DNA from 2 places in the Ralstonia flatus genome. Region 1 is predicted to be linked to the other one. Evidence: riboswitches for the same ligand, from Rfam matches in the RefSeq annotation. Region 1 holds a riboswitch; the other holds the start of a gene.
What was found. Region 1 has a riboswitch for glycine ahead of gcvT (glycine cleavage system aminomethyltransferase GcvT). Riboswitches for the same ligand answer to the same signal wherever they lie in the genome.
Positions count from the first base shown of each region.

Region 2: it holds a riboswitch for glycine, as region 1 does, so the genes downstream of both, R2676_RS17270 (D-amino acid dehydrogenase) here and gcvT (glycine cleavage system aminomethyltransferase GcvT) in region 1, are expected to answer to the same signal.

Region 1 is NZ_CAUDLI010000006.1:2,225-13,807, forward strand. It holds gene R2676_RS14700 (UvrD-helicase domain-containing protein) at 1-119, opposite strand, end outside; gene R2676_RS14705 (hypothetical protein) at 393-719, shown strand; glycine riboswitch at 1,127-1,224, shown strand; glycine riboswitch at 1,237-1,364, shown strand; gene gcvT (glycine cleavage system aminomethyltransferase GcvT) at 1,494-2,621, shown strand; gene gcvH (glycine cleavage system protein GcvH) at 2,669-3,049, shown strand; gene gcvP (aminomethyl-transferring glycine dehydrogenase) at 3,134-6,073, shown strand; gene R2676_RS14725 (alginate lyase family protein) at 6,236-7,354, shown strand; gene R2676_RS14730 (L-serine ammonia-lyase) at 7,451-8,827, shown strand; gene R2676_RS14735 (OPT family oligopeptide transporter) at 9,009-11,063, shown strand; gene R2676_RS14740 (GNAT family N-acetyltransferase) at 11,078-11,583, shown strand, end outside.
Region 2 is NZ_CAUDLI010000007.1:166,746-178,328, forward strand. It holds gene R2676_RS17235 (GMC family oxidoreductase) at 1-485, shown strand, start outside; gene R2676_RS17240 (c-type cytochrome) at 482-1,333, shown strand; gene R2676_RS17245 (hypothetical protein) at 1,523-1,708, shown strand; gene dbpA (ATP-dependent RNA helicase DbpA) at 1,723-3,120, shown strand; gene chrA (chromate efflux transporter) at 3,170-4,405, opposite strand; gene R2676_RS17260 (ethanolamine ammonia-lyase subunit EutB) at 4,536-5,918, shown strand; gene eutC (ethanolamine ammonia-lyase subunit EutC) at 5,939-6,739, shown strand; glycine riboswitch at 6,804-6,909, shown strand; gene R2676_RS17270 (D-amino acid dehydrogenase) at 7,055-8,308, shown strand; gene R2676_RS17275 (porin) at 8,378-9,442, opposite strand; gene R2676_RS17280 (bifunctional sugar phosphate isomerase/epimerase/4-hydroxyphenylpyruvate dioxygenase family protein) at 9,584-11,467, opposite strand.

The DNA.
Region 1 (11,583 bases):
TGCGTGATCACGCGCGTCTTGCCCGAGCCCGCACCGGCCAGCACCAGGCACGGGCCGTCGAGGTAATGCACACCTTCGGATTGGGCAGCATTGAGCCCGTGGGCGAGACCGGAAGACATGGGAACAGGCGGAAGAAAAAGCAGGCGGGAACGACAGCGGAGGGCGATGGTAGCACGGCGCCTTTGCATCGATTGAGCCGACGAAAGGCCTGTTGCCGGGCCGCCTGCGGAGGTGCCCAATACCGCACCGCACGCGTTTGCGCCCCTCGCTTTTCGCAGGGGCGTTACACCGCTTACGCACCGTTACACGAACGGCGTAAGCGACCCCGCGCGGCACGCCGTTATGGGCAGGACAGCGGCTGAATCGGTCGGCCGCCCACCGGAGAACGCACCATGAACCGCATCGTCAAAGCCCTGGCCATCAGCGCCGTCGCCCTGTCTGCCACCACCGGCGCCTTCGCCCAGACGCAATGGCAAAAGGACCACCCGCGCCGCGCCGAGGTCAATCACCGCCTCGCCAACCAGAACAAGCGCATCCACAACGAAGTGAAGGAAGGCGAAATCACCAAGAGCCAGGCGCGCCAGCTGCACAAGGAAGACCGCCAGATTCGCCAGGAAGAGCGCGACATGGCCGCCCAAAACGGTGGGCACATCACCAAACAGGAACAGCGCACGCTGAACCAGCAGGAAAACCAGGTCAGCCGCCAAATCGGCAAGTAAGTCAAAGCAAGACCAGCCACACCCGCACTCCGGCCACACCACAAGGCGCTCCCGCCAGCGCCCGACGGTGTGGCCGTTGTCTTTGGTCTTTGGCCTTTGACGTTCCTGCCCTAGATGGCGCCTTCAATTTTCGTAAGCGGGCGGAAAAAAAAGACGGGGAACTGTCTGAGCGCAGCGAGTTTTCCCCGTCTCCACCCGGTTACGGAAATTGAAGGAGTCTTTCGCCATCTCGGGCGCGCATTTCTTTGCTTACCTTCTTTGGGCAAGACCAAAGAAAGTGAGTCAGCCCCGGCAGGGGATAAAACAAGGGATGGACCACAAGCACAAAAAATCCAGCCCTCCCCCCTCAACCCGAAACCGCCAAGTCCACCCCAATTGACAATCCCATCCCCCTTCCGTAAATTCCGCCCATCCATCCGGGAGAGCGTGCCCGCCGTACACGGCAAGGCGCCGCCGAAGGGGTAGCACCCGAAAACTCTCAGGCATCCAGGACCGGGCGGATCGGCGGACATGCGTCCGACCGCACTCTGGAGAGCTGGCGCCGCACGACCACTGCGGGCGCCCACCGAAGGGGCTCACGAACGGCGCGCACCGCTATGCGCACCGCTTCGCAATCTCTCAGGTACCAAGGACAGAGGGGCCATCTGCGCAGCTTGTTGATCTTCATGGCGTCACCATGAGGCATCAGGCTGCGCGGATGGCCTTTTTGCTTTTCTGGTTCCCGATCCATGCGCCGCGCCCAGGCCACGGCGGCGCACTCAGCCGAGAGATTCCATGACGCTCCAACACACGCCGCTCAATGCCATCCACCGCTCGCTGGGCGCCCGCATGGTCGACTTTGGCGGCTGGGACATGCCCGTCAACTACGGCTCCCAAATCGAAGAGCACCACGCCGTGCGCCAGGACGCAGGCGTCTTCGACGTCTCGCATATGTGCGTGGTCGACCTCACCGGCGCGCGCGTGCGCGATTTCCTGCGTGGGCTGCTCGCCAACAACGTCGACAAGCTGCAAACCCCGGGCAAGGCGCTCTACAGCTGCATGCTCAACCCGAAGGGCGGCGTGATCGACGATCTGATCGTCTACTTCTTCCGCGAAGACTGGTTCCGCCTGGTGGTCAACGCCGGCACCGCCCCGACGGACCTGGAGTGGATCGTCGCGCAGAACGCCGCCGCCGGCACCGACGTGACCATCACGCCGCGCCGCTCCGACAACAACGCAGGCGCCGAGCCGCTGGGCATCCTGGCCGTGCAGGGCCCGAACGCGCGTGCCAAGACCTACGCCGCGCTGCCCGGCACGCAGGCCGTGGGCGACGCGCTCAAGCCGTTCAACGCCGGCTTCGTCACCGTGGAAAACGTGGGCGAGATCATGGTGGCCCGCACCGGCTACACCGGTGAAGACGGTTTCGAACTGGTGGTGCCGGCCGCGCAGATTGCGGGCGTCTGGGAGCGCCTGCTGCAGGCCGGCGTGCGTCCGGCAGGCCTCGGCGCGCGCGACACGCTGCGCCTGGAAGCCGGCATGAACCTCTACGGCCAGGACATGGACGAGCACGTTTCGCCGCTCGACGCCGGCCTCGCCTGGACGGTCGATCTGCAAAGCGAACGCGACTTCACCGGCAAGGCTGCGCTGCAAGCCGGCGGCCAGCGCGAACAGTTCGTCGGCCTGATCCTGCGCGACAAGGGCGGCGTGCTGCGCGCCCACCAGAAGGTCATCACCCCCGCCGGTGACGGCGAGATCACCAGCGGCACGTTCAGCCCGAGCCTGTCGCTGTCCATCGCACTGGCGCGCCTGCCCAAGGACGTGGCCATCGGCACCGACGTACAGGTCGAAATTCGCGACCGCAAGTTGACCGCGACTGTGGTTAAACTGCCGTTCGTGCGCAATGGCAAGGCGCTGGTCAGCTGAACACCGAATCTGCATTCCCAAATACCCATCTTCCGGAGAAACCTTTCATGAGCAACGTCCCCGCCGATCTGAAATACACCGAACACGACGAGTGGATCCGCGTTGAAGCCGACGGCACGCTGACCATCGGCATTACCGACTTCGCGCAGGAACAGCTCGGCGACATCGTCTTCCTGGAGCTGCCGGAAGCCGGCCGCGCCGTCGCCAAGGACGAAGCGATTGCCGTGGTGGAATCGGTCAAGGCCGCTTCCGACATCTTCGCCCCGGTGGCCGGCGAGATCGTCGCCAACAACGCAGATGCCGCCGGCGCGCCGGAATCCGTGAACGCAGGCGCCTACGAGGCGTGGCTGTTCAAGATCAAGCCGACCAACGCCGACGACGTGAACGCCCTGATGTCGGCTGCTGATTACGAAGCCAAGATCGGCTAAGCCGGTCCTCCGGCCGGTGCGTGCGCCCTGACCTGCGCCGCGCATCGGCCATTGCTTGCATCGCCTGAATTTCGAGCCCTTGCCATGAACGCTCCGCACCCCGCTTCCTCGGCGCTTGCCGCCGAACGCCCGACGTTGGCTGACCTGGAGGCGCGCGACGCCTTCGCGCACCGCCACATCGGCCCGTCTGCCGACGAGCAGACCGCCATGCTCGGCACGCTGGGCTACACCAGCCGCGCCGCGCTGATCGACGCCGTGATCCCGCCGGCCATCCGCCGCCAGGACGGCATGCCGCTGGGCGAATTCACGCAGCCGCTGACCGAAGAAGCGGCGCTCGCCAAGCTGCGCGGCATCGCCGGGCAGAACCGCGTGGTCAAGAGCCTGATCGGCCAGGGCTACTACGGCACGCACACGCCGGGCGTCATCCTGCGCAACATCCTCGAAAACCCCGCCTGGTACACGGCCTACACGCCGTATCAGCCGGAAATTTCGCAGGGTCGCCTGGAAGCGATGCTGAATTTCCAGCAGATGGTGATCGACCTCACGGCGATGGACATCGCCAATGCGTCGATGCTGGACGAAGCGACCGCCGCGGCTGAAGCCATGACGCTGCTGCAGCGCATTGGCAAGTCGAAGTCGACCGTGTTCTTCGTGGCCGACGACGTGCTGCCGCAAACGCTGGAAGTCGTGCGCACGCGCGCCGAGCCGATCGGCGTGCAGGTGGTGACCGGCCCTGCCGCCGACGCTGCCAAGCACGACGCGTTCGGTGTGCTGCTGCAATACCCGGGCGCCAACGGTGCGCTGCTGGGCGATCTGGCGACGTACCAGGCGCTGACCGATGCCGTGCACGCCGCCGGCGGTCTGGTCGTGGCCGCCGCCGACCTGCTGGCGCTCACGCTGCTGGCCGCGCCGGGCGAATGGGGCGCCGACGTCGTGATCGGCAACACGCAGCGCTTTGGTGTGCCGTTCGGTTTCGGCGGCCCGCACGCCGGCTACATGGCCGTGCGCGATGCGTTCAAGCGCTCGATGCCCGGCCGACTGGTCGGCGTGACGATCGATGCGCAAGGCAACCCGGCCTACCGCCTCGCACTGCAAACGCGCGAGCAGCACATCCGCCGCGAGAAGGCCACCTCGAACATCTGTACCGCGCAGGTGCTGCTGGGCGTGATGGCGTCGATGTACGCCGTCTATCACGGCCCGCAAGGCCTGAAGCGCATCGCCCAGCGGGTGCACCGCCTGACCGCCACGCTGGCCGCCGGCCTGCGCGCGATCGGCTACACGCTCGAAGCCGACGCGTTCTTCGACACGCTGACCGTCGCCACCGGCCCGCGCACCGCCAACCTGCACATCGCTGCGCAGGCGCACGGCATCAACCTGCGCCAGATCGACGACGCGCGACTGGGCATCTCGCTGGACGAGACCGTCACGCGCGCCGATGTCGTTACGCTGTGGGACATCTTCGCGCATGCCGCGCACGCCGCCGCACCGGACTTCGACCAGACCGAAGCGGGCGTCGCCGATGCGTATCCGGCCTCGCTCATCCGCCAGAGCGCGTACCTGACGCAGCCGGTGTTCAACGCGCACCACTCCGAGCACGAAATGCTGCGCTACCTGCGCAGTCTCGCCGACAAGGATCTCGCGCTCGACCGCACGATGATCCCGCTGGGCTCGTGCACGATGAAGCTCAACGCCACCGCAGAAATGCTGCCGGTGACGTGGCCCGAGTTTTCGAACATCCATCCGTTCGCACCGGCCGACCAGACCGTCGGCTACCGCGAGATGATCGACCAGCTCGAGCAGATGCTCTGCGCCGCCACCGGCTACGCCGCCGTGAGCCTGCAGCCGAATGCCGGCTCGCAGGGCGAATACGCCGGTCTGCTGATCATCCACGCCTACCACGCCAGCCGTGGCGAAGCGCACCGCAACGTGTGCCTGATCCCGTCGTCGGCGCACGGTACGAACCCCGCATCGGCGCAGATGGCCGGCATGCAGGTGGTCGTCGTGGCGTGCGATGAGCGCGGCAACGTCGATCTGGCCGATCTGGAAAAGAAGGCCGCCGAGCACAGCAAGAACCTCGCGGCGATCATGATCACCTACCCGTCCACGCACGGCGTGTTCGAGGAAGGCGTGAAGCGCGTCTGCGAAATCGTGCACAGCCACGGCGGCCAGGTCTACGTGGACGGCGCCAACATGAACGCCATGGTCGGCACCGCCGCGCCGGGCCACTTCGGCGGCGACGTCTCGCACCTGAACCTGCACAAGACGTTCTGCATTCCGCACGGCGGCGGCGGCCCGGGCGTCGGTCCGGTGGCCGTGGGTGCGCACCTCGCGCCGTTCCTCCCGGGGCGCGCGGCGTCGGGTGAAGATGCCAGCCAGAACATCGGCAATGTGTCGGCGTCGGCGTTCGGCTCGGCGTCGATCCTGCCGATCTCGTGGATGTACATCGCGATGATGGGCGCCGCGGGCCTGACCGCCGCCACCGAGACGGCAATCCTGTCGGCCAACTACGTGGCCAAGCGTCTCGCGCCGTACTACCCGGTGCTGTACACGGGCGCGCACGGCCTGGTGGCGCACGAGTGCATTCTCGACATCCGTCCGCTGCAGAAGGAATCGGGCATCAGCAACGAAGACATCGCCAAGCGCCTGATGGACTTCGGCTTCCACGCACCGACGATGAGCTTCCCGGTGCCGGGCACGCTGATGATCGAGCCGACCGAAAGCGAGCCGAAGGTGGAACTCGACCGCTTCATCGACGCGATGATCGCCATCCGCGGCGAAGTCGACAAGGTGATCTCGGGCGAATTCGACCGCGAAGACAACCCGCTCAAGCATGCGCCGCACACCGCAGCCGTCGTGATGGCCGATGACTGGTCGCACAAGTACACGCGTGAGCAGGCCGCCTACCCGGTGGCATCGCTGCGCGCACGCAAGTACTGGCCGCCGGTTGGCCGCGCCGACAACGTCTACGGTGACCGCAACCTGTTCTGCGCCTGCGTGCCGATGAGCGAGTACGCGCAAGACTGACCCCGGTCGAAGTGAGATGAACGCGGCGGCGGGGCGGCATGCTCCGCCGCCGTGTCACATGTAACGTGGCGCAATCCCTGTAACCTGCTCTCACAACCGCTGCTTTTAGCGTGCCTCGGCCCTTATGGTGACGACAGTTCACCCGATCGACGAGACACCGCCATGCCGATGCTTCAACCTGCCCCGCTCTTCCGTCTGCTTGCGTGTGCTGCCGCTATCGCGGTATGCGGCGCGTGCTCGCCGATACAAGCGGGCGCTGCGGCATCGGCGTATGCCGGCACGCACCATACGGCCGGCCCGGCGCGCGATTGGTGCAGCGTGTCGCCAGCGCTGTCCGGCGAACCTGCGGCTGTCAAGCTGATCGGCCGTGCCACCCAGCACCTCGTGCAGACACCGCACCCGCTGCCGCGTCTGCATACCGAAGGCACGCTGCCGCACCAGGGCATCTACGACGAATCGGTTGCGGCCGCGCGGGACTTCCCGGTCATGCGCGACGCTGCAATGGCCTGGCGACTCACCGGCGACAAGCGCTTCGCCGAACAGGTCGACACCTTCCTGCATGCCTGGGTTGGCACGTATGTCCCCAGCTACAACCCGATCGACGAGACGAAGTTCGATGCGCTGATTCAGGCCTACACGCTTGCGCGCGAAGGCCTCACGCCAAGCACGCGTGAAGAGACGCAACGCTTCCTGCGTACGCTGGCCGAAGGCTATATTGCGCGCACAGAGGCTGCGCGCCAGCCGCTGTCCCACACGTGGGTGAACAACTGGCAAAGCCATCGCATCAAGCTGATGGCAATGTCGGCCGCCGCGCTGGACGATCAGGCGCTGGTCGCGCAGGTGCATCGCCTGTTCCTGCAACAGCTCGCCAATAACGTGCGTCCGGACGGGTCGGTGGAAGACTTTGAGGACCGCGACGCACTTCACTACGTCGTCTACGACCTCGAGCCGCTCACGATGGCCGCGATTGCCGTGCAGCCTTTCGGCCAGCAGTGGCTACATGAGCGCGCAGCCAACGGCGCCTCGCTCGCTGCCGCCATCGATTGGCTCGTGCCGTATGCCGACGGCAGCCGCACGCACGAGGAATATGTCCACTCGCACGTTGCCTTCGACAAGAAGCGAGCCGATGCGGGCCTGCCCGGCTTCTCCGGCATGTGGGAGCCAAAAAGCGCCGGCACCCTGTATTGGCAGGCGGCGCGGCTGGATCCGAAATACCGCACGCTGGCCGAACGGCTCGCCGCCACCGCGCCCGACTGGCTGGCGCTGTGCGCAGCCCGTTGACCGCCGAAGCGTTGTACTGACAGCGCCGCACACAACAACCTGGCGCACGTGGCCACAAGCCGCTTGCCCCCTTTAACGCCCCCGGAGCCTAACCCCATGGCTGTTTCTGTTTTCGACCTCTTCAAGATCGGCATCGGCCCGTCCAGCTCACACACCGTCGGGCCGATGCGCGCCGCGCTGATGTTCGCCTCGGGCCTCGAAGCCGACGGCCTGATGCCGCAAGTCGCCAGCGTGCGCGTCGAGCTGTATGGCTCGCTCGGCGCCACCGGCAAGGGCCACGGCACCGATCGCGGCGTCATCCTCGGCCTGATGGGCGAGGCGCCGGACACCATCGACCCCGACACCATCGAAGACAAGCTGGCGGCGCTGCGCGCCTCGCAGTCGCTGTCGCTGCTGGGCCGTCACGCGGTGCGCTTTACCGAGAAGGAGCACATCGCGTTCTATCGCCGCGAGGCGATGGCCGAGCACCCGAACGGCATGAAGTTCCACGCCTTCGATGCAGCCGGCGAGCGGCTGCGCGAGGCGCGCTACCTGTCGGTGGGCGGCGGCTTTGTCGTCACGGCCGGTGCGCCGAATACACAAGTGCTGGCCGCGCACGACCAGTTGCCGCATCCGTTCCGCAGCGGCAAGGAGCTGCTGGCGATGTGCGAATCGACGGGCAAGTCCATCGCCCGCCTGATGCTCGACAACGAATTGACATGGCGCACCGAAGCCGAAGTGCGCGCCGGCTTGCTCAACATCTGGCACGTGATGCAGGCGTGCGTGGCGCGCGGCTGCCGCACCGAGGGCGAACTGCCGGGCCCGTTCCACGTACGCCGTCGCGCGGCGGAGCTGTATTCACGCCTCACGGTGCAGGCCGAGCGCACGCTGTCCGACCCGCTGTCGGTGATCGACTGGGTGAACCTGTATGCGATTGCCGTGAACGAAGAAAACGCCGCGGGCGGGCGCGTCGTCACGGCGCCGACCAATGGCGCAGCCGGCATCATCCCGGCCGTGATGCATTACTACGACCGCTTCGTGCCCGGCGCGAACGACAACGGCATCGTGGATTTCCTGCTCACCGCCGGCGCGATCGGCATGCTTTACAAGATGAACGCATCGATCTCGGGCGCGGAAGTTGGCTGCCAGGGGGAAGTCGGCGTGGCGTGTTCGATGGCTGCCGGAGCGCTGGCGGCGGTGCTGGGCGGCACGCCTGCGCAGGTCGAAAACGCAGCGGAGATCGGCATGGAGCACAACCTGGGGCTGACGTGCGACCCGGTTGGCGGGCTGGTGCAGATTCCGTGTATTGAGCGCAATGCGATGGCGTCGGTGAAGGCGGTGAATGCGGCGCGCATGGCGTTGCGGGGGGATGGCACGCATTATGTTTCGCTCGACTCCGTCATCAAGACGATGCGCGAGACGGGCGCGGATATGAAGACGAAGTACAAGGAGACGGCGCGGGGTGGGTTGGCGGTGAATATTGTGGAGTGTTGATATTTGGTCTGTGGTTTTTGCGTTGGTGGTCCATCTCCCTTTCGTTCGCTGCCGGGGCTGAAACAAGGGATGGACCACAAACAACAAATCTAGAGCACACATCAAAAAAAAACGCACAAGCCCTCGCCCCCGTCCACTTCTATAATCCGCGCCACAAGAACCCTCTTTGGAGACCCGCAGGATGCAATCCCTCCATCCTCCCAAGCACATTCCGGCAGCGACCCTGCCAGAGCTGACGCTACGCGGCATGATCCTTGGCGCGATCATCACCGTGATCTTTACCGCTTCAAACGTGTACCTCGGCCTGAAGGTCGGCCTGACGTTTTCTTCGGCGATTCCGGCAGCGGTCATTTCGATGGCCGTGCTGCGCATGCTCGGCGGCACGAACATCCTCGAAAACAACATGGTGCAGACGCAGGCGTCTGCGGCCGGGACGCTGTCTTCCATCATCTTCATCCTGCCCGGCCTGGTGATGATCGGGCACTGGCAGGGCTTCCCGTTCTGGCAAACGTTTGGAGTGTGCATGGCGGGCGGCATGCTGGGCGTGGTGTTCACGATCCCGCTGCGTCATGCGATGGTCGTGCAGAGCGACCTGCCTTATCCCGAAGGCGTGGCGGCGGCAGAAATCCTGCGCGTGGGCAGCGGCCAGTCGGCGGACGGTGAAAACGCCGTCGATGACGACGCGGTGCCCGCCGCCACCGGCATGCGCGATCTGGCAGCGGGCGGCATCGTCGCGGCCATCGTGGCGTTTGCTACCAGCGGCCTGCGCTTGCTGGGCGAAGGCGCGAGCTGGTGGTTCGCCGCCGGTGCCGCAGTGGTGCGCTTGCCGCTGGGCTTTTCGACGGCGCTGCTGGGCGCGGGCTATCTGATCGGCCTGGTGGCCGGGCTGGCCATGCTGGTGGGCCTGGTGATCGCCTGGGGCATCGCCGTGCCGTATCTGACCTCGATCACGCCGATGCCGGCCGGCAAGGCGCTCTCTGCGTTCGGCACGGATGTGTGGCGCACGCAGGTGCGCTTTATCGGCGCCGGCGTGATTGCGGTGGCGGCCGTGTGGACGCTGGGCACGCTGATTGGCCCGGTGGTGCAAGGCGCGAAGCGCTCGTTCGGCAGCCTGCGCCCGAAAACCGATAGCGCGCTACGCACCGAGCAGGACATGGCGCCGCGCTGGATCCTCCTGGTGACGCTGGCCATGGTCGTGGTGCTGGTGATCACGTTTGCCGCATTCCTGGCGCCGACCATGCTGTCGGCCGGCTCGCGCTGGACGCTGATCACCTGCGCGGTGATCTTTGCCGTGGTGTTCGGCTTTCTGGTGGCGGCGGCGTGCGGCTACATGGCCGGGCTGATCGGTTCGTCGTCGAGCCCGATTTCGGGCATCGGCATCATCGCCATCACGTTGGTGTCGCTGCTGCTGTTGGCCATCGGCGCGGACAACGGCATCGTGGGTTCGCCCGAAGCGAGCAAGCTCGGCATTGCGCTGGCGATCTTCACCACGTCGGCCGTGGTGGCCGTGGCGACCATCTCGAATGACAACCTGCAAGATCTGAAGACCGGCTGGCTGGTCGGGGCCACGCCGTGGCGCCAGCAGGTGGCGCTGCTGATCGGTTGCGTGGCGGGCGCGGCGGTCATCTCGCCGGTGCTGGAGCTGCTGTATAACGCGTATGGCTTCCCGGGTGCGCTGCCGCGTGCCGGCATGGACGCCGCGCAGGCGCTGTCCGCACCGCAGGCGACGCTCATGACCGCCATCGCCACCGGCATCTTCACGCACCAGCTGGAATGGAACATGGTGATTGCGGGCATCGTCATCGGCGTGCTGCTCATCGCCGTCGACTGGGCGCTCAAGCAGCGTGGCGGTGTCGCGCGGTTGCCCGTGCTGGCGGTCGGCATCGGCATCTACCTGCCGCCGACGGTGAGCACGGTGCTGGTGACCGGCGCGGTGCTGGCGTGGATCATCGAGAAGCTGCTTGCCAAGCGCGCGCGGGCCGCAGGCGTACCGTACGAGCGCTATGCCGAGGTGCCGAACCGCCACGGCGTGCTGCTGGCGTCGGGCCTGATCGTCGGCGAAAGCCTGGTGGGCGTATTGATGGCGGCCATCATCGGCGGCACGGGCAAGGATGCGCCGCTGGCGATCGTCGGTGCGTCGTTTGAAGGCACGGCGCAATGGCTTGGGCTGATCGTGTTCGCCTTGGTATGCTGGGCCTTCGCGCGCCGCGTGCTGGCGGTGCGACCGACTCACTGACCCCATCCCGCATCATGCTGCTCCGCGACGCAACGCAGGCTGACCTGCCGGCCATCCTCGCCATCTACAACGACGTGATCGCCAACTCCAATGCGATCTACACCGAAACACCGGTTACGCTGGAAGACCGCACCGCGTGGCTGGCCTTGCGTGCCACGCAGGGGTATCCGGTGCTGGTGGCCGACGATGACGGGCAAGTTGCAGGCGTTGCATCGTTTGGCGATTTCCGGCCGTACCCGGGCTTTCGCACCACCGTCGAGCACTCGGTGCACATTCACCGCGACTGGCGCGGCAAGGGGCTGGGCAGCCTGCTGGTCGAGGCGCTGTGCGAGCGTGCCGCTGCGCTGGGCAAACACCTCATGGTGGGCGCCATCGACGGTGCCAATGCAGGCTCGATCCGGCTGCACGAAAAGCTCGGCTTCAAGGAAGTGGGCCGCATGCCCGAGGCCGCCATCAAGCACGGCCAGTGGCTCGACCTTGTGTTCATGCAGCGCTGGCTGGAAGCGCCCGGAACGGTCCG
Region 2 (11,583 bases), on a different contig from region 1:
ACTACAACCATTCCGCGTCGATCACGATCACGGGCTCGGCCATGCCGACGCGCGGCGGCTATCTCGACCTGGACCCGACGTACCGCGACGTCTACGGCCTGCCGCTGCTGCGCATCACCTACGACTTTCCCGACAACGACATCCGCATGTCGGCCTTCCTCACCGACCGTGGGAACGCAATCGGCAAGGCCATGCAGGGTGTGGTGGCAACCGAGCCTGGCCCACGCAAGCGGCCATACACGGCGACAAGCTATCAGTCGACGCACCTCACCGGAGGCGCCGCGATCGGCGACGATCCGGCGACCAGTGTCGTCAACCGCTTCGGGCAATGTTGGGATGTGCCGAACGTGTTCGTGACCGGGGCCAGCCTCTTCCCGCAAAACTCGAATTACAACCCCACCGGTACCGTCGGTGCCACCGCGTACTGGATCGCCGACGCCATCAACGCGCGCTATCTGAAATCCCCGGGGAAGGGGCTGGTATGACCGAAGACCACCCGCCCCCGCGCCGCCTGCCGGTCGTTTTATGGGTGCTGCCGTTGCTCGGCATTGCGCTGCCGATCGGCGCGGTCTTCTATGACGTGTTGTCGGATCGGGGCATCCCGTCATTCCGCAGACCAAGTCACGCGGAAGACCGTACGAAACCGCCAGGCAACGTGGCGGAAACCGGCACGGCGGTCAGGCGCGCCACCGATTTCATCCCCAAGCCGACAGCGTGGTCCGCCCTGCTGGCAAAGGCGCCGCAAGAGGACACCGCGCGTGGGCGCGTCCTTGTCACACAGGGTAGTGGCGCCGTGCCGCCCGCATGCGCGACCTGCCATGGGGCGAAGTCGGTGGCGCCGCAACCGTTTCCTTCGCTGGAGGGATTGCCGGCCGAGTACATCGTCAAGCAGTTGCTCGACTACCGCAGTGGTGCGCGGCAATCGTCCGTCATGCAACCGGTCGCGCGCGAGTTGTCGGACAGCGATATCACGGCAGTCGCGCGGTACTACGCGACGCAAGCACGGCCGGCCACCGCAGCGTTGCCCACGGATGGCGCCGCCGCGAGCTTGCATTGGTCGGGGGACAACGCGCGTGCCCTGCCCGCCTGCGCAGACTGCCACGGCGCCTCCGGACGCGGCGGCGGCCCCCTCTTGCCGCCGCTGACGGGGCAACCCAAAGTCATGGTCGCTGCGCAGCTCAATGCGTTTCGCTCCGGCACGCGCGCCAACGACGACGACGGCGTCATGCGTGCGTTTGCCCGTCGCCTGACCGCTGCCGAGATCGAAGGCCTCGACAACTTCTATGCCGCAGCCTCCGCCCCGCAGGGCGGGGTCCGTAAGCCAGCGCAGTAGAAATCGACCTGCCACATCCCGGTGAGATGGGAGGGAACCGCTACTTGTCCCAAGGCGGGGCGTTTCCGTGGTACAACCGGCGCCAGCGTCTCATTCACTTCCTGCATTCAGATTGGCATCGGCGCACTTGCGACCCGATCCATCCGCCTCGCCACCGAGGCGCAACGCAACATCCATTTAGAGAAAACCGTGTTCACTTGCATCAACCAGAGCTGCGGCACGCAGTGGCAGCTTTCCGACGTCGTCATCAAAGACGAGGGCCAGGGGCCGCTGTTCCGCTGTGCGCTATGCGGCGCACGCAACTATCTCAAACGCGTCGAGACCAAAGACGGGCGGGTCATCTACAAGCAAATCGAAGGCAAGCCGCTCAAGTGATCCAACGCAACGACATGACCATCGAACCGACCGCCGCGCCTTTCAGCACCCTGGCGCTTCCCCCTGCCGTGCTCGCCAACCTTGCGCAGCTTGGCTACACCGACATGACGCCGATCCAGGCCGCAAGCCTGCCGATCGCTCTTGCGGGCCACGACCTGATCGCACAGGCAAAAACCGGCAGCGGCAAAACCGCAGCGTTTGCGCTGGCCCTGCTTGCACGGCTCGACGCGCGCAGCTTCGACGTGCAGGCGATGGTGCTGTGCCCTACGCGCGAGCTGGCCGACCAGGTCGCGCAGGAGATCCGCCGCCTGGCGCGTGCCGAAGAAAACGTGAAGGTGCTGACGCTGTGCGGCGGCACACCGATGCGCCCGCAGGCGGCAAGCCTGGAGCACGGCGCGCACGTCATCGTCGGCACGCCGGGTCGCATCATGGACCATCTGGAGCGTGGCAATCTCGCGCTCGGTGCACTGAAAACGCTCGTGCTGGACGAAGCCGACCGCATGCTCGACATGGGTTTCTTCGATGACATTGCGACGGTCGTGCGCCAATGCCCGCCCGACCGGCAAACGCTGCTGTTCTCGGCAACGTATCCGGAAGGCATTGCGAAGCTGAGCCAGCGGATTCTGCGCAACCCGAAAGAAGTGAAGCTTGAAGAGCGCCACGACGACAGCAAGATTCGCCAGCGCTTTTACGAGGTGACCGACAGCCAGCGGCTGCATGCGGTCGGGCTGCTGCTCAAGCACTATCGGCCGGTCAGCACGCTCGCGTTCTGCAATACGAAACAGCAATGCCGCGACCTGCTCGACGTGTTGCGCGCGCAGGGCATTCACGCGCTTGCGCTGCATGGCGAGCTCGAGCAGCGCGAACGCGACCAGGTATTGATCCAGTTTGCGAACCGCAGTTGCTCGGTGCTGGTTGCGACCGACGTTGCCGCGCGCGGGCTCGATATCGCCCAGCTTGAAGCGGTGATCAACGTTGACGTGACGCCCGATCCCGAAGTCCATGTGCACCGGATTGGCCGCACAGGCCGCGCCGATGAGAACGGCTGGGCGCTGAGCCTCGCCAGCATGGACGAGATGGGGCGCGTCGGCAATATCGAAGAGGCGATGGGCCGCGAGGTCGAATGGCACAAGCTCGACGCGCTTGATACCGGCAACGATGCACCGCTGCTGCCGCCCATGGAAACGCTGCAGATTCTGGGCGGGCGCAAGGAGAAGATCCGCCCCGGCGATGTGCTCGGCGCCTTGACCGGCGATGCCGGCTTTCGCGGCGACCAGATCGGCAAGATCAACGTGACGGAATTCTCGACCTACGTCGCGGTCGAGCGAGGCATCGCACGCGACGCGCTGCGCAAGCTCAACGCCGGCACGGTGAAGGGCAAGAAGGTCAGGGTCCGGCTGATGGAGGAGTGACGCCCTGCCCTGCGCCGCGTGCGGTTGCGGCTCGCGGGGCGCGTGCGACTCAACCCAGCATGGCAGCGGCAACACCCGCCGCCGCACACAACGCCACCACGATCAGCGGTGGCGTTTTCCATCGTGTCAGCAGCAGGAACGCGATCACCGCGACAGCAACATCGCGCCATGACCGCACGGCGCTCGTCCAGACCGGCGTGTAAAGGGCAAACGCCAGCAATCCCACCACGGCCGCATTCACACCCGCCAGCAGCGCTGCCATGGAAGGACGCGCGCGCAATGCCTGCCAATAAGGCAATGCCGCGACGACCAACAGCAGGCCGGGCAAAAAAATACCCACCGTGGCGAGCGCGGCGCCAGCCCAGTGATTGAGCCCCGGGCCGACCGTCCACCCCAGGAACGCGGCGAAGGTGAATAGCGGCCCGGGCACGGCCTGCGCGGCACCGTAGCCGGCCAGAAAATCGTTCGACGCGACCCAACCGGTTGCGACCGTCTGCTGCTCCAGCAGCGGAAGCACGACATGACCACCCCCGAAAACCAACGCGCCCGAACGATAGAACGCATCGAACACCTTCGCGGGCATCCACGGATAAAGGTCCGCGGCAACCGGAAGCCCGAACAGCAGCACGCAGAAGAGCACCAGGCTGACGATGCTGGCCATGTGAGACACGCGGAATGCGCCGCCCTGCGCTGCCTTCAAGCCAGCAGGCGCCGGACGGGCCGATCGGCACAGCAACAGCCCCAGCACGGCGCCCAGCGCAATCACGACCAGTTGCGCGTAGACGGTCGTCAATGCACCAAGCACGGCAATGCTGATCAGCGCGATGCCCGCGCGTTGCCAGTCAGGACAGAGCTTGCGCGCCATGTCCCACACGGCCTGCGCCACCACCGCAACGGCAACGAGCTTCAAACCGTGGATCAGGCCTGCGCCGACCGGGCCGCCCAGGCTCGGCGCGAGCATCGCAAAGGCCAGCAGCAACAGGACGGACGGCAGCGTAAAGCCGCACCATGCTGCCAAACCGCCGCGCCATCCGGCCCGGAGCAAGCCGACGGAAAACCCAACTTGGCTGCTGGCCGGCCCCGGCAGAAACTGGCAGAGCCCGACCAGGTCGGTGAATGTTGCGTCGTCGAGCCAACGACGGCGCTCCACGAACTCGCGGCGGAAGTAGCCGATATGCGCGACGGGGCCGCCGAAGCTTGTGAGCCCCAGCTTGAGAAAGACCGCCAACACTTCCATGGCAGAGCCCGCTTGCTTTGTACGGGACGGTGTGGCGGAAGCGGTCATCTGGGCGGGATATCGATGTTTAAGAAACGCGTATTAGAACATTGCCGCCATGGCTTGGAAGGCCACTAAAGTGGCAGGATAGGCCTCGCCGTCACCGTCACCGTCATCGGACTCTGCCGCGTATCCCATCATGCACTTTGCCCACACCATTGGCGCACAGCGTCATGTGTTCAACGATCTCAAGACGCTTCTGGCCAAAGCCAGCCCAGCGCGCTCCGGCGACTACCTGGCGGGCCTGGGCGCGGCCAGCGAGGGCGAACGCATGGCTGCGCGGATGGCGTTGGCGGACGTGCCGCTGTCGGTCTTCCTCAACGAGGCGTTGGTGCCGTATGAAGACGACGAGGTCACGCGCCTGATTCTGGATCGGCACGACACGCAGGCCTTCGAGCCGATCGCCTCGCTCACCGTGGGCGAATTTCGCAACTGGCTGCTCCTGCACGAGACCGACAGCGCGACATTGACGAGCGTCGCCGCTGGCATCACGCCGGAAATGGCCGCCGCGGTCAGCAAGCTGATGCGCAACCAGGATCTGATCGCCGTGGCCCGCAAGTGCCGCGTAGTCACCCGCTTTCGCAACACCATCGGTTTGCGGGGCCGGTTGTCTGTCCGGCTGCAGCCCAATCACCCGACGGATGATCCCAAAGGCATTGCTGCGTCGATCATCGATGGCCTGCTCTACGGCTGCGGCGACGCGACCATCGGCATCAACCCCGCCAGCGACAATCTCGGCGCCATCGTTTCGCTGCTGCAACTGGTGGATGAGCTGCGCAACCGCTACGCCATTCCCACGCAGTCGTGCGTGCTGACCCACGTGACGAACACCATGCGCGCCATTGACCAAGGCGCCCCGGTCGACTTGGTATTCCAGTCGGTGGCCGGCAGCGAGCAAGCCAATGCGGGGTTCGGCATCAGCCTCGCATTGCTGGGCGAAGCGCATGACGCAGCGCAAAGCCTCTCGCGCGGCACGGTCGGCAACAACGTGATGTATTTCGAGACCGGCCAGGGCAGCGCGCTGTCGGCCAACGCGCACCACGGCGTCGATCAGCAAACGATGGAAGCGCGGGCCTATGCCGTAGCGCGGGCGTTCTCGCCCTTGCTGGTGAATACGGTCGTCGGCTTCATCGGCCCGGAGTACCTCTACGACGGCAAGCAGATCATCCGCGCCGGATTGGAAGACCACTTCTGCGGCAAGCTCTTGGGCCTGCCGATGGGCTGCGACGTCTGCTACACCAACCACGCAGAGGCCGATCAGGACGACATGGATACGCTGCTGACGCTGTTTGGCGTGGCGGGCATCCATTTCATCATGGGCGTGCCGGGCGCTGACGACATCATGCTGAACTACCAGAGCACGTCGTTTCATGACGCCCTTTATCTGCGCGACACGCTCGGCCTGCGGCCTGCACCGGAGTTCGAGGCGTGGCTACAAAGCATGGGCATCGTCGATGCTGCCGGCCGCCTGCAAGACGCCACGGCGCGGCAACCGCTGCTGCAATTGGCTCACGCACTGTGAACTCGGTGGAGAAGCCGAACATGCCGAAACACCCGCTCGTTCAACCCAATCCGTGGGCGCACCTGCGCGCCTTTACCGACGCCCGTATCGCGCTGGGCCGCGCCGGCAACAGCCAGACGACCGACGCCGTGCTGGCATTCGGCGTAGCGCATGCCCAGGCGCGCGATGCCGTGCACCTGCCGCTCGATAGCGCAGCGGTGGCGGCCGCACTTGGGGAAGCGGGCTTCACAGCGGTGACGGCGCACAGCGCGGCTGCGGATCGCGCGGAGTATCTGCGCCGTCCCGACCTCGGCCGCCGCCTTGACGAAGCCAGCCGCGCAAGACTCAGCACATTGCGGCCAGCGCAGCCGTTCGATGTGGTGTTCGTGATTGCCGATGGGCTCTCCGCGTTGGCGGTGCAAAGCCATGCCGTGCCGCTGCTTTGCAGCGTGCGTCAGCGTCTGCCGGCCGGCTGGTCGATCGGGCCCGTGGTTATCGCCGTGCAGTCCCGCGTTGCGCTGGGGGATGAGATCGGTGCGCTACTGGGCGCGCGGCAGGTGGTGATGCTGATCGGCGAGCGGCCGGGGCTGAGTTCGCCTGACAGCCTAGGCATTTACCTGACCTACGCGCCGCGTGTTGGCCGCTCCGATGCTGAGCGCAATTGCATCTCCAATGTGCGGCCGGCAGGCTTGGCCTATGACCAGGCAGCGAGCCGGCTGGTGTTCCTGCTCAACGGCGCGTTGGCGCTCGGCCGCAGCGGCGTCGACCTGAAGGACGACACCCCACCCGTTTCTGCGGTTGCCTCGGGTACGGCCCGACTTGCCGAACGGCAGAACCCATGACACACTCCCTCGCGCTGCCCACACCGGCAGCACGCAGGCGCGGCTGACGCACCAACGACAGCTGCAACACGCCGCAGGAGAGACCGGGCCCAACGCGCATACGCGCAACGCTCGGCGCCGATGGAGCAACCACCCCGGAAACTCTCAGGCAAAAGGACTGTGGCGTCGACTGCGAATCTGGAGAGAGGCGTGCACGCGCACGCCCACCGAAGGGGAAGGCGCCAGCGCTGCTGATGCCCAAGCTCTCAGGTCCCAAGACAGATGGGGTGAGCCGACCGGATCGTCCGGTCATGACATCACTCCATAGGGACCGCCATGACGCACATCGTCATCGTCGGCGCCGGCATATCCGGCGTCACTACCGCTTACACGCTCTCGCAACTCGGCTATCAGGTCACGGTGCTCGACCGCCACCTGTATCCGGCCATGGAAACCTCCTTCGCCAACGGCGGGCAGCTTTCCGCCAGCAACGCTGAAGTCTGGAACAGCACCGGCACGCTGCTCAAGGGCATCAAATGGATGCTGCGCAACGACGCTCCGCTACTGCTCAACCCCAAGCCCTCGTGGCACAAATACTCGTGGATCGGCGAGTTCGTCGCCAACATCGCGCACTACCGCCGCAACACCATCGAAACCACGCGCATGGCCATCGAGGCACGCAAGCATCTGTTTGCGATGGCCGAACGGGAGCAGATCGATTTCGACCTGCAGAAGCGCGGCATCCTGCACGTCTATCACGACAAGGCCAGCTTTGCGGCAGCAGGCAAGGCCAACGCCCTGCTCGTCGCCGGCGGGCTTGAGCGCCACGCCGTGAGCCCGGAGGAGATTGCCGCCATTGAGCCGACGCTGCGCGGCAACTACTACGGCGGCTACTTCACCGCATCCGATGCCACGGGCGACATCCACAAGTTCACGCGCGGCCTGGCGCAGGCGTGTGAGAAGCGCGGCGTGCGGTTCATGCACGGCGTGGATGTGCGCGATGTGGAGACCACCGAAAGCGGCGTGCGCCTGCTGTTGCAAACCACGCTCGATGACCGCCTTTCCACCAGCGCGGCGAATGTCGTACAGGACCTTGCCGCCGATGCGATGGTCGTGTGCGCGGGCGTGGGCAGCCGGCATATCGCACAGCTGGTGGGCGATCGCATCAACGTGTATCCGGTCAAGGGCTATTCGATCACGGTCCACCTGGACGACGACGCCAGCGTGCAAGGCGCACCGTGGGTCAGCCTGTTGGACGAAAGCGCGAAGATCGTGACAAGCCGGCTGGGCGCGGGCCGCTTCCGCGTCGCGGGCACGGCGGAGTTCAACGGCTACAACCGCGACATCCGCGCGGACCGCATCGAACCGCTGGTGGCATGGACGCGCCGCAACTTTGCGATTGGCACGTCGCGTGTGGTGCCATGGGCCGGCTTGCGCCCGATGATGCCGGACATGATGCCGCGCGTTGGCCGTGGGCGGCACGCGCGCGTGTTCTACAACACGGGCCACGGGCACCTCGGCTGGACGCTGTCTGGCGCCACCGCTGCCATGGTGGGCGACGTGATCGCGCGGGATTGCCCGCTGCATTGATCGCAGCATGAAAAAAAGCCCGCCGGAACATTGGCGGGCTTTTTTTCATTGCGGGAATGAACCAAGCGATCAGAACTTGTGCCGCACACCCAGCATCACGCCCAACCGCGAGTTGTTGCCATACGTGTTGCCCGAATTGTTGAATGCGGCCGCGCTGTTCAGGGCAACCCAGGCGCCCTGCAGGCGGGTGTAGTCCACTTCGGCGTAGACGTCGGTGCGCTTGCTGAAGGCGTAGTCGAGCATGCCGGCGGTGGTCAGGCGCTTGCCGCTGGCATCAAGATGTTTCATCCAGTCGTACTGCACGGTGCCGATGAAGCTCAGTGCGCCGGAGATCGGCACCTTTGCACCAACATAGGCGGCCTGGTTCTTGTAGTCGGCCACGTCGAGACGGCTGTTCGTATAGCCGAGGTACCACGTGGCAATCGACGTATCCAGTTTGCCGCCAAAGCCCCAGACCGTTTGCTTGCTGGCCTGCGCTGCCGGCACCGCCCCGAAGAACGCCGACGACACATCGCGCGTGACCTGATACACCGCGCCCACTTCAGCCGACCCCATGCTGTAGACGATCGAGCCGGCGCCGGCCGAACTCTTGCTGAAGCTGCCGGCTGCTTCGCCAAACGTCCATGCGCCGGCAAGCTGCAGGCCGCCGAACGACTTGATGTATTTGACCGTGTTGTCGTAGCGCAGGCCGGTGTAGTTGCCGCCTTGATAGCCGACGATGGAGTTGTTGGCGAACGCCATCGCCTCATACGAAGACAGCACTTCATGCGCCAGCGTGTATTGGCGGCCCAGGTACAGCTTGCCGTAGTCGCCCTCCAGGCCCACCACCGCGGTGCGTCCGAACAGACGCCCGCCCTGCTGGCTGCCGCCCGTGTCGGGGAAGAAGCCCGATTCGAGGATGAACATGGCTTTGGTACCGCCGCCCAGGTCTTCAGTGCCGCGCAGGCCCCAGCGGCTGCCGGTCAGCACGCCGTCCATCATCTGCAGATTGCTGTTGCCTGCCGCGTTTTCGTGCGTGCTGTAGCGGATCGTGGTGTCGATCAGCCCGTAGAGCGTGACATCGCCCGCGCTTTGCGCCGCGGCCGGCAGGCTCGTGGCTCCGAGCACCAGTGCGGCAATCATGGTCTTGTTCATGGCTCCCTTGTCTCCTTTTTTCGATATGACGGGCGTGGATGTGCGATGGCTGCCCGCGCTGTCTTTGGTGCGTTGAAATCGCCCATGACTGCACTGGCCATTGGCGGGTGATGGATCAATCGATGGATGGGCGGTGCGAGTTCAGCCGCCCGCGTTGGCGTGTTCGCGGCTCAGTTGCGCCTGCACCGCCATGCGCACGGCGGCGTTTGCGGCGCCGTAGCCCAGGTAGCCGTTGCGCTGGACCAGCTCGAAGAAGAAGCGCTCGCGAAACGGTTCGGTGTAGGTGTGCAGGAAGTCGCCGTGCGGGTCGCGGTCGTAGAGCAGGCCGTCGTCGTGCAGGCGCGTGACCAGTGCATCGTCGAGCCCGAGCCGGGCAGCGACGTCGTCGTAATAGTTCTCGGGCACGTGCTGCAGGTGGGCGGCACTGCGGTCGATGGCTTCAATGGTCTCGAACAGCCGCTCGGTGCGGAAGGCAATGTGATGCACGCCCGAGCCCGCGTAGGCGGCAATGAACCGGCCGGTGGCCGTACGCCCGCTTTCCGACACGCTGAGCGGAATCCGCACGTTGCGATCGGGGCTCACCATGGCGCGGCTCTTCACAAGGCCGTACGGGTCGGCAATCTCTTGCATCGCTTCAGCCTGCATGCCGAAGATGGCGCGGTAGAACAGCACGAAGCTGTCGAGCCGATGCGCCGGCAGCGCCTGGGCAACGTGGTCGATCGATGCCCACCCTGCTGCATCGTCCTGCACCTGCGGCAGCAAGACAAAATCGCTCTCGTAGATGCTGCGATCGGCCTGGCGGTCGTCGATCAAATAGAGCAACGTGCCGTCCGGGGCGCGCAGCGCCGGAATGCTGCGCTCCCTCGGCCCGACCGGCCCGCGCCATTCCTGGGCGCACAACTCGCGTGCACGTGTCATGGCACGCTCGGCATCGTCCACCTTCAGGCCGATCGCGCAGACAGACGGCCCGTGCAACTCGAAATGTTCCGACGCCGCGCTGTCCTGCTCCATATTCAGGATGACGTTGACGCCGCCTTGCCGATACAAGTCGACAGCCTTGGAGCGATGGTGCCCCGCAAGGGTAAAACCGAGCGCACGCAGCCGCGTTTCAAGCTCCCGCCCGGCGGCGGCGTCCACGGCAAACTCGAGGAAATCCACGCCGCCAAAACGAGCGGGAGCCGGCAATGGCGCACCGCCCGCCTCGGACTCCAGCCACCGCAGCGAGCGCATGCCGTCGAGCGCCGTCAAGCGCGCAGGCGCCGCACGAAACTCGTCATTGAAGACTTCCAGCGACAGCGGCCCGGTGTAGCCCGCGGCAAGCAGGTCGCGTGCAAATGCCGTTACGGCCAGCTCGCCCTGCCCCGGGAAATTGCGGTGATGCCGGCTCCAGGACAGCACGTCCATCGACAACTTCGGGGCATCCGCAAACTGCACAAAAAAGAGCTTGTCCGCCGGCACCTCGTTGAGGCCTTCCAGCGAGTCGCCCAGCGAGAGCGTGTGAAAACTGTCGAGAATCAGCCCCAGCGCCGGATGATCGGCCTGCTTCACGATCTGCCAGGCCTGGCGCCAAGTCCGCGTGTGCCGGGCCCAGGCCAGCGCTTCGTAACCCACGCGCAGCCCGCGCTGGGCGGCCGCTTCCGCCATCTGGCGCAGATCGTCCGCTGCGCGCGCAGGATCGTCGATGGCGATGTCCTGGATGTTGCTGCAGACCAGCACCATCTCAACGCCCAGTTCGGCCATGACGTCGAACTTGCGCTCCGCGCGCGCAAGGTTGCGGGCAAGGAACTCACGCGGCATGGCTTCGAAATCGCGGAACGGCTGGTACAGCATGATCGCCAGCCCAAGGTCTGCCGCCATCTGCCGCACGCGCGCCGGCGAGCCATCGAAGTTCAGCAGGTCGTTCTCGAACATCTCGATGCCGTCAAAGCCGGCAGCGGCTGCCGCTTCCAGCTTTTCAGGCAGCGTGCCGGACAGGCACACGGTGGCGATGCATTTGGGATGGCGCGCTGCGCGGGGCGGATTCATGGCGATGCGTGGGTCGAGCGTCTGGCAATGCCCGCAGCGTAGGTGCCGAGCCCTGACGCTCACAAGCGGCATTCGCGCAACAGCGTGCGATCATCGTACAATCGTGCGCACATATC